DNA from 2 places in the Microbacterium sp. NPDC057659 genome. Region 2 is predicted to be linked to the other one. Evidence: riboswitches for the same ligand, from Rfam matches in the RefSeq annotation. Region 2 holds a riboswitch; the other holds the start of a gene.
The links. Region 2 has a riboswitch for thiamine pyrophosphate ahead of thiM (hydroxyethylthiazole kinase). Riboswitches for the same ligand answer to the same signal wherever they lie in the genome.

Region 1: another riboswitch for thiamine pyrophosphate. It lies ahead of ACFVAE_RS13070 (ECF transporter S component); the one in region 2 lies ahead of thiM (hydroxyethylthiazole kinase).

Annotation. Positions count from the first base shown of each region.
Region 1 covers NZ_JBHVHU010000002.1:961,462-965,061, forward strand. Annotated here, with positions in the region: gene ACFVAE_RS13065 (D-alanyl-D-alanine carboxypeptidase family protein) at 1-1,848, opposite strand, end outside; TPP riboswitch at 1,911-2,020, shown strand; gene ACFVAE_RS13070 (ECF transporter S component) at 2,014-2,661, shown strand; gene ACFVAE_RS13075 (ABC transporter ATP-binding protein) at 2,664-3,600, shown strand, end outside.
Region 2 covers NZ_JBHVHU010000004.1:225,573-229,172, forward strand. Annotated here, with positions in the region: gene pheT (phenylalanine--tRNA ligase subunit beta) at 1-1,853, shown strand, start outside; TPP riboswitch at 1,923-2,016, shown strand; gene thiM (hydroxyethylthiazole kinase) at 2,008-2,859, shown strand; gene ACFVAE_RS17560 (bifunctional hydroxymethylpyrimidine kinase/phosphomethylpyrimidine kinase) at 2,856-3,600, shown strand, end outside.

The DNA.
Region 1 (3,600 bases), on a different contig from region 2:
GGCCGGGGTCGACCGGTTGCGATCGTCGCGTCCGGACGGCGAGATGATCGTGGTGTCGTCCAGCCCCTGGTCAGCCAGCCACGTGCGTGCGGCCGAGGCGAAGGCGTCCTTCGAGCCCCAGATCTCGTCCGCCAGCCGATCGATATAGTTGTTGGCAGAGCCGAGCAGGATGCCCTGGAGCATCTGGTACTCGGTGAGCGAGCCGCCCACCGGCACGTCCAGTGCCGACTGGTTCGACCGCAGGTACTGCCAGTACTCGCGCCCGTCGCTGCGGGTGAAGTCGAAGGACGGGCCCTGCTCACCGGGCTTGAGCGGCATCTTCTCGAGCACCATCATCACCGACGCGATCTTCGAGACGCTCGCGATCGGGGTCTTGTCGCGGCTGGAGACGGCGGTCGTGAAGCCCAGCACGTCGATCCCCGAGTCGCCGCCCTTGGGCCAGGTGATCGCCGCGGCCGGGGCCGGGTCGATCTTCACTGCCACCGGATCGATCGTCGGAGCGATGTTGTCGAGCGGCGCCAGCAGCGTGGCCGCACAATAGCCGCCGACGAGAGCGACCACCACTCCGACCGGGATGAGCACGCGCGGGCGCAGCCAGCCCGACTTCGTGTGCATGTCGCTGAGCAGATCGGGCTCGTCGGCCGCTGCGGTCCGCACCGCGAGCGTCGCCGGCCTGGTCCGCGCCTGCACGGCGGCGGTGTCGATCCAGGTCAGCGCGGTTGCGGGACGCGCTTCATCGGCCCACGCGACGACCGTCTCGGGCGCGGGTTCGTCATCGAGGTCGGGGTCGACGTCGAGGTCGGGCTCGTCATCGGGATCGAGCCCGAGGCCCGTCAGGTCGAAGGGAGTCGTGGGCGCGGGCTCCTCGGCGGACTCGAAGGCGCCCGCGAAGTCGGCAGGAGCCGCGTCGGCGACATCGGCGGATGCTGCGCTCGCGAGGCCCGCGAGGCCCGCGGGGGCGGCGGCCCCTGCGAAGGCCGCGGATGCGGCGGCTGCACCGGCGAGGCCCGCGGGCGCCGCACCGGCGGCATCGTTGAGGCCGGCGGCGGTCGCTGCGCCCGCGACGCCGGAGGCGGCATCCGTGGCAGGGGACACCGTGCCGGCCATGCCGGCGGATGCCGCGGCCGCGGCATCCGCGGCGGCGAAGTACGCCAGGCTCGCGGACAGCCGGTCGGCGTCGTCATCGGCGGTCGGCTGAGCAGGAGAGTCGGTGGCGATGCTGCCGAGGGCCGGTGCCGGGGTCTCGTCGTGCCACCCAGGAATCCCTGTGATGACCGGCGCGACGCGGGTCGCGTCGTCCGCGGGATCGAACGGCTCATCGGCATACGGTGCGGTGTCGGCCGGAGCGGTGTCGGCCGGTGCGGCGACAGGTGCAGCGGCAGCGGGCGCGGCAGCGCCGAGCAGGTCGTCCAGCCCGGCGGACGTACGCGCGTCGGCAGCGGACACCGGCTCCGCCGGCTGGACCGGCTGAGCGGGCGGCGCGGCTTCCGGCGTCGACGGCGTCCCGAACATGGCGCGGCTGAAGGCGTCGTCCCCGACGGGGCCGGTCTCCTCGGGCTCGTCGCCCAGCTCCGGCTCACCGAACAGCGTGCGCAGCATGTCGGTGCTCGTCGGCGGCTCTTCCTGGCCGTCCTGGCCCTGGCCCTGGCCCGGAAGGACCGGCTCGCCGCCGCCGGGCAGGTCAGCGGCCTCCCGGGTCGCCGAGCCGCGGTCGGCACCGTGCGGAGCGCCGCCGGAGCCCTGGAAGAACGCGTTCATGCCGGACGGATCGACGCCTCGGTGGGAGCCGGTCTGCGCCCGTGCCTCGCGACGCGTGCGCGGCGGCGTAGAGGGATCGTCGATGGTCACCCGCCTACGCTACCCAATGAGTCTGAGACTCACCCCTCCGCGTCCGGAGGTGACTATGATCGAGGCACAACCACGGGAGTCCGGCGTGCCGGGCTGAGAGGAAGCGACCCGCGCTTCGACCGTCGAACCTGATCCGGATCATGCCGGCGCAGGGAGGAGTTCCATATGAGTGCGTCCACATCCGTCCCGAACGAGAAGATCGTCGAGAAGGCCGCTCCGCCGCGCAACCTGCGCTGGCGCGTCGTCGACATCGTCGTCGCCGCCGTTCTCGGCGTCGCCGTCGGTCTGCTGTTCTGGGCCTGGAACATCGTCGGAGGCGCCTGGTTCGGCGCCGCGGACGCGTTGACCCCGGGTCTCGGCGGCATCGCCGTCGGCATCTGGCTGATCGGCGGCGTCATCGGCGGGCTCGTCATCCGCAAGCCCGGCGCCGCTCTGGTCGTCGAGGTGGTCGCCGCGATCATCTCGATGCTGATCGGCAACGTCTGGGGCGTCTCCACGGTGTTCTCGGGCATCGTGCAGGGTCTCGGGGCCGAGCTGATCTTCGCGCTGTTCGCCTACCGCCGGTTCGGCGTCGGCGTCGCCGCACTCGCCGGCGTCGGCGCGGCTGCGGCGGCATGGGTGTTCGAGCTGTTCTACGGCAGCTCGCCCAACATCCTGAAGTCGTTCGAGTTCAACGCCATCTACCTCGGCACCCTGGTCGTCTCGGGCGCGCTGCTGGCCGGCGTGGTGGGCTGGCTGCTCGTGCGGGCGCTGGCGTCCACCGGTGCGCTCAGCCGTTTCGCGGCCGGTCGAGAAGCGCGCCGCGAGGTCTGACCATGGCCTCGGGTCCCGCCCGGGTCGTCGCGTGCGACTGGGGCTGGCGGTACGCAGGGCGGCGCCTGCCCGCGGTCAGCGAGACGTCGTTCACGATCGAGCCGGGCGAGCGCGTGCTGCTGCTCGGCGCATCCGGCGCGGGCAAGTCCACTCTGCTCGCCGGCCTCGCCGGCCTGCTCGGCGACGCCGATGAGGGGGAGCGTACGGGCACGCTGCTCGTCGACGATGCGCTTCCGGAGGAGAGCCGCGGCCGTATCGGCCTCGTGCTGCAGGACCCGGATGCCGGTGTCGTGCTGTCCAAGGTCGGCGACGACGTCGCCTTCGGATGCGAGAACCTCGGCGTTCCCGCTTCCGAGATCCCCGGTCGTGTGTCGGAGGCGCTGGACGCGGTCGGCCTGGACGTGCCGCTGCAGCGGCCGACCAAGGCGCTGTCCGGCGGGCAGAAGCAGCGTCTGGCGCTCGCAGGCGCATTGGCGATGCGCCCCGGACTGCTGCTGCTCGATGAGCCGACCGCGAACCTCGATCCGGCCGGGGTCGCCGAGGTGCGCGAGAGCGTCGCCCGCGTCGTCGCCGAGACCGGGGCGACGCTGGTCGTCGTCGAACATCGCACCGAGGTCTGGTCCGATCTGATCACCCGTGTCATCGTGCTGGCGGCGGACGGCGGCCTGCTGGCGGACGGCCCGCCGGCCGATGTCTTCGGCAGGCACGCGCAGACGCTGGCGGATGCCGGGGTGTGGGTGCCGAACCTTCCCATCGATCTGCCCGTGCTGCCGCGCTCGGGCGGTGATCCGGTTCTGGAGGCGCACGGGCTCGCGATCGGGCGGGAGCGTCGCGCGGTCGTGCAGGCCGGTCTCGACCTTGCTTTGTCGCAGGCTTCCGCGACGGTGATCACCGGACCGAACGGTGCGGGCAAGTCCACGCTCGCGCTCACGCTGGCGG
Region 2 (3,600 bases):
ACCGGAATCCGGTCCGCGGCAACGTGGGCGCCAGGGAGTTCGTCGCCCGCGTGGTGCGGAACGTCGACCCGTCGCGTCCCACCCCGCCGTGGATGATCGCCCGGCTGGTGCTCGCCGGCATGCGCTCGCTGGGCGTCCTGATCGACATCACCAACTACGTGATGCTCGAGCTCGGCAACCCGGTGCACGGCTACGACCTGGACAAGCTGCAGGGCGGCATCGTCGTGCGCCGCGCCACCGCGGGCGAGCGGATGACGACGCTCGACGGCCAGGACCGCGCACTGCACGTCGAGGATCTGCTGATCACCGACGGCTCCGGTCCGATCGGCCTCGCCGGTGTGATGGGCGGCGGCACCACAGAGATGAGCGGCACCACCCGCAACGTGCTCATCGAGGCGGCGACCTTCGACCCGGTGACGATCGCCCGCTCCGCGCGTCGCCACAAGCTGCCCAGCGAGGCGTCGAAGCGCTTCGAGCGCGGCGTCGACCCGCTGATCCCGTTCGTCGCGGCCCGTCGAGTCGCCGACCTGATGGTCGAGCTCGCCGGCGGCGAGCTGACCGACGAGGGCGGTGCGCTGTTCACGGACGTCGAGATCGCCGGCATCGATCTGCCGCGCGGCTTCGCGCAGGGGCTGATCGGTGTCGACTACACCGACGACGAGGTCACCGGCGCGCTGGAGATGATCGGCGCCGAGGTCAGCGGCACGGATGAGGGATGGTTCGTCATCCCGCCGAGCTGGCGCCCCGATCTCACCGACAAGTGGACGCTGGTCGAGGAGGTCGCCCGCATCCACGGGCTCGACCGCATCCCGTCGGTGCTGCCCACCCCGCCCTCCGGCCGTGGCTACACGCCGCTGCAGCAGGGCCGCAAGCGCGTGGCGGATGCGGTGGCGGCGGCCGGCTTCGTGGAGACTCCGGCATTCCCGTTCACGACCGAGGCGCAGAACGACCTGCATGGATCGCCGTCGGGGGAGCACCTGCCCAGCATCCGGCTGGCGAACGCGCTCGACGGACAGGCGGCGTACCTGCGCCGTTCGCTGCTGCCGGGACTGCTGCAGACCGCGCACCGCAACATCGCGCGCGGCCTGGTGGATCTCGCGATCTTCGAGACCGGACTGGTGTTCGCGCCCGAGGAGGGCGTGACCTACGGCACCGACGTCGTGCCTCCGCTCGCGCAGCGTCCGAGTGACGAGGTCCTCGCCGAGCTGAACGCGTCGATCCCGCCGCAGCCGCGCAACATCGCAGTCCTGCTGACCGGCAACGTCACCCCTCGCCAGCCCGGGCGCTCCGCTGAGCACGCCGGCCTGGGCGACGCACTGCATGCCGTGCAGGTGATCGGCGTCGCTGCCGGCGTCGACATCGACGTCGCCCAGACCCAGCGCGCGGCGCTGCATCCCGGTCGTGCCGGTGTGCTGAGCGTGCGCGGCGAGGAGATCGGATACGTCGGCGAACTGCACCCGCAGGTCGCGGCCGACGCGGACCTGCCCGGCCGTGCCGTGGTGCTCGAGCTCGACCTGGACCGCCTGCTGACGCTGGCGGGCGAGCGCGTCGTCGTGGAGTCGCTGTCGACGTACCCCGCCGCCACGCAGGACGTGTCCCTGGTCGTGGACGCCGGTGTGCCGGCATCCGAGGTGCGCGCGGCGCTGATCGCCGGCGCCGGCGACCTGCTCGAGGCGGCGACGCTGGTGGACGACTACCGCGGCGAGGGCGTCGACGAGGCCTCGAAGAGCCTGAGCTTCGCGCTGCGCTTCCGTGCTCCCGACCGCACGCTCACGGCCGCCGAGGCCACCGAGGCGAAGCTCGCGGGCGTCGCCGTCGCGACAGAGCGCTTCGGAGCGAGCATCCGCGACTGATCGATCGATCACGAAGAGCGGCATCCGTCATCGGCGGGTGCCGCTCTTCTGCGTCCCGCTAGACTCGCGGGCAGTGACACGGGGTGCCGCATCTGCGGCTGAGAACACACCCGTCGAACCTGATCTAGTTCGTACTAGCGAAGGGATGTCGCCCATGAGCGATCCTCTGCACCCGTCCGCCGTCCTCCTCGAGGACACCGCCCGTCTGCTGGCAGAGCTGCGCGCAGCGCCGCCGCTGACGCACTGCATCACCAACAGCGTGGTGACCGGCTTCACAGCCAACGTGCTGCTCGCGGTCGGCGCGGCACCGGCGATGGTGGACATCGTCGGTGAGTCCGGGATGTTCGCCTCGGTCGCCTCCGGGCTGCTGGTGAACCTGGGCACCCCGACTCCGGAGCAGCGTGCCGCGTCACTCGAAGCGGTGGGCGGTGCGTCCGCTGCCGGCACGCCCTGGGTGCTCGATCCCGTCGCGATCGGGGTGCTCCCGATCCGCACCGATCTCGCCCGCGACCTGGTCGCTCGCCGGCCCACCGCGATCCGCGGGAACGCTTCGGAGATCCTCGCTCTGGCGGGGCTCAGCGCGGGAGGCCGCGGCGTCGACGCGACCGATACGACGGATGCCGCGGCCGAGGCCGCACGTCTCCTGGCGCGCGAGCACGGCAGCGTCGTCGCCGTGTCGGGGCCGGTGGACCTGCTCACCGACGGTGAGATCGAGGTGCGGATCGCGAACGGCACGCCCGTGCTCACCAAGGTCACCGGTGGCGGCTGCGCACTCGGCGCCATGATGGCCGCCTTCCTCGGCGCGGCTCGCGGCACCGGCATCACGGCACTGCACGCCGTGGCAGCGGCATCCGTCGTCTACGAGATCGCCGCGGAGCGCGCGGCCGCCGTGGCAGGCGGCCCTGGCAGCTTCGCCGGGGCGCTGCTCGATGCGCTCGCGGCGATCTCGCCCGCCGATCTCGACGGTGCACGCGTCGAGGTCACAGCGCTGGAGGCCGTCCGGTGAGCCTCGACCTCTCGCTCTACCTGGTCACGGACGCCGCGCTGAGCGGCTCCCGCGGCGTCGCCGCAGTCGTCGCCGAGTCCGTCGCCGGTGGCGCGCGCATCGTGCAGCTGCGCGACAAGGATGCTACGGACAGCGAGATCGTCGACCGGCTGATCGAGCTCTCGGAGGTGATCGCCGGGCGCGCGCTGCTCGTCGTGGACGACCGTCTCGACGCCGCTCTGGAGGCACGCCGCCGCGGGGCGCGCGTGGACGGGGTGCACCTCGGCCAGTCGGATGCCTCCGTGCTGGATGCCCGTGCGGCGCTGGGGCCCGACGCGATCGTGGGGCTCACCGCGAACACGCCCGCGCATTTCGATGCGGTGCGCGCGCTGCCCTTCGGCACCGTGGACTACCTGGGTGTCGGCGTGGTGCATCCGACCACCACGAAGCCGAACCATCCGCCCGCACTCGGCGTCGCCGGGTTCGCAGCCCTCGCCGCGCAGAGTCCGCTGCCCTGCGTCGCGATCGGCGGGATCGGCATGGACGACGTCGCCCCGCTGCGCGCGGCCGGCGCCGCCGGTGTCGCCGTGGTCTCCGCGATCTGCGCGGCGGAGGACCCGCGAGCGGCGACCCGCGCGTTCCTGTGCGCCTGGCACAGCGGCCGCCCGCCGCGGGTGCTGAGCATCGCGGGCAGCGATCCGTCCGGCGGAGCCGGCATCCAGGCCGACCTCAAGTCGATCGCCGCGAACGGCGGCTACGGCA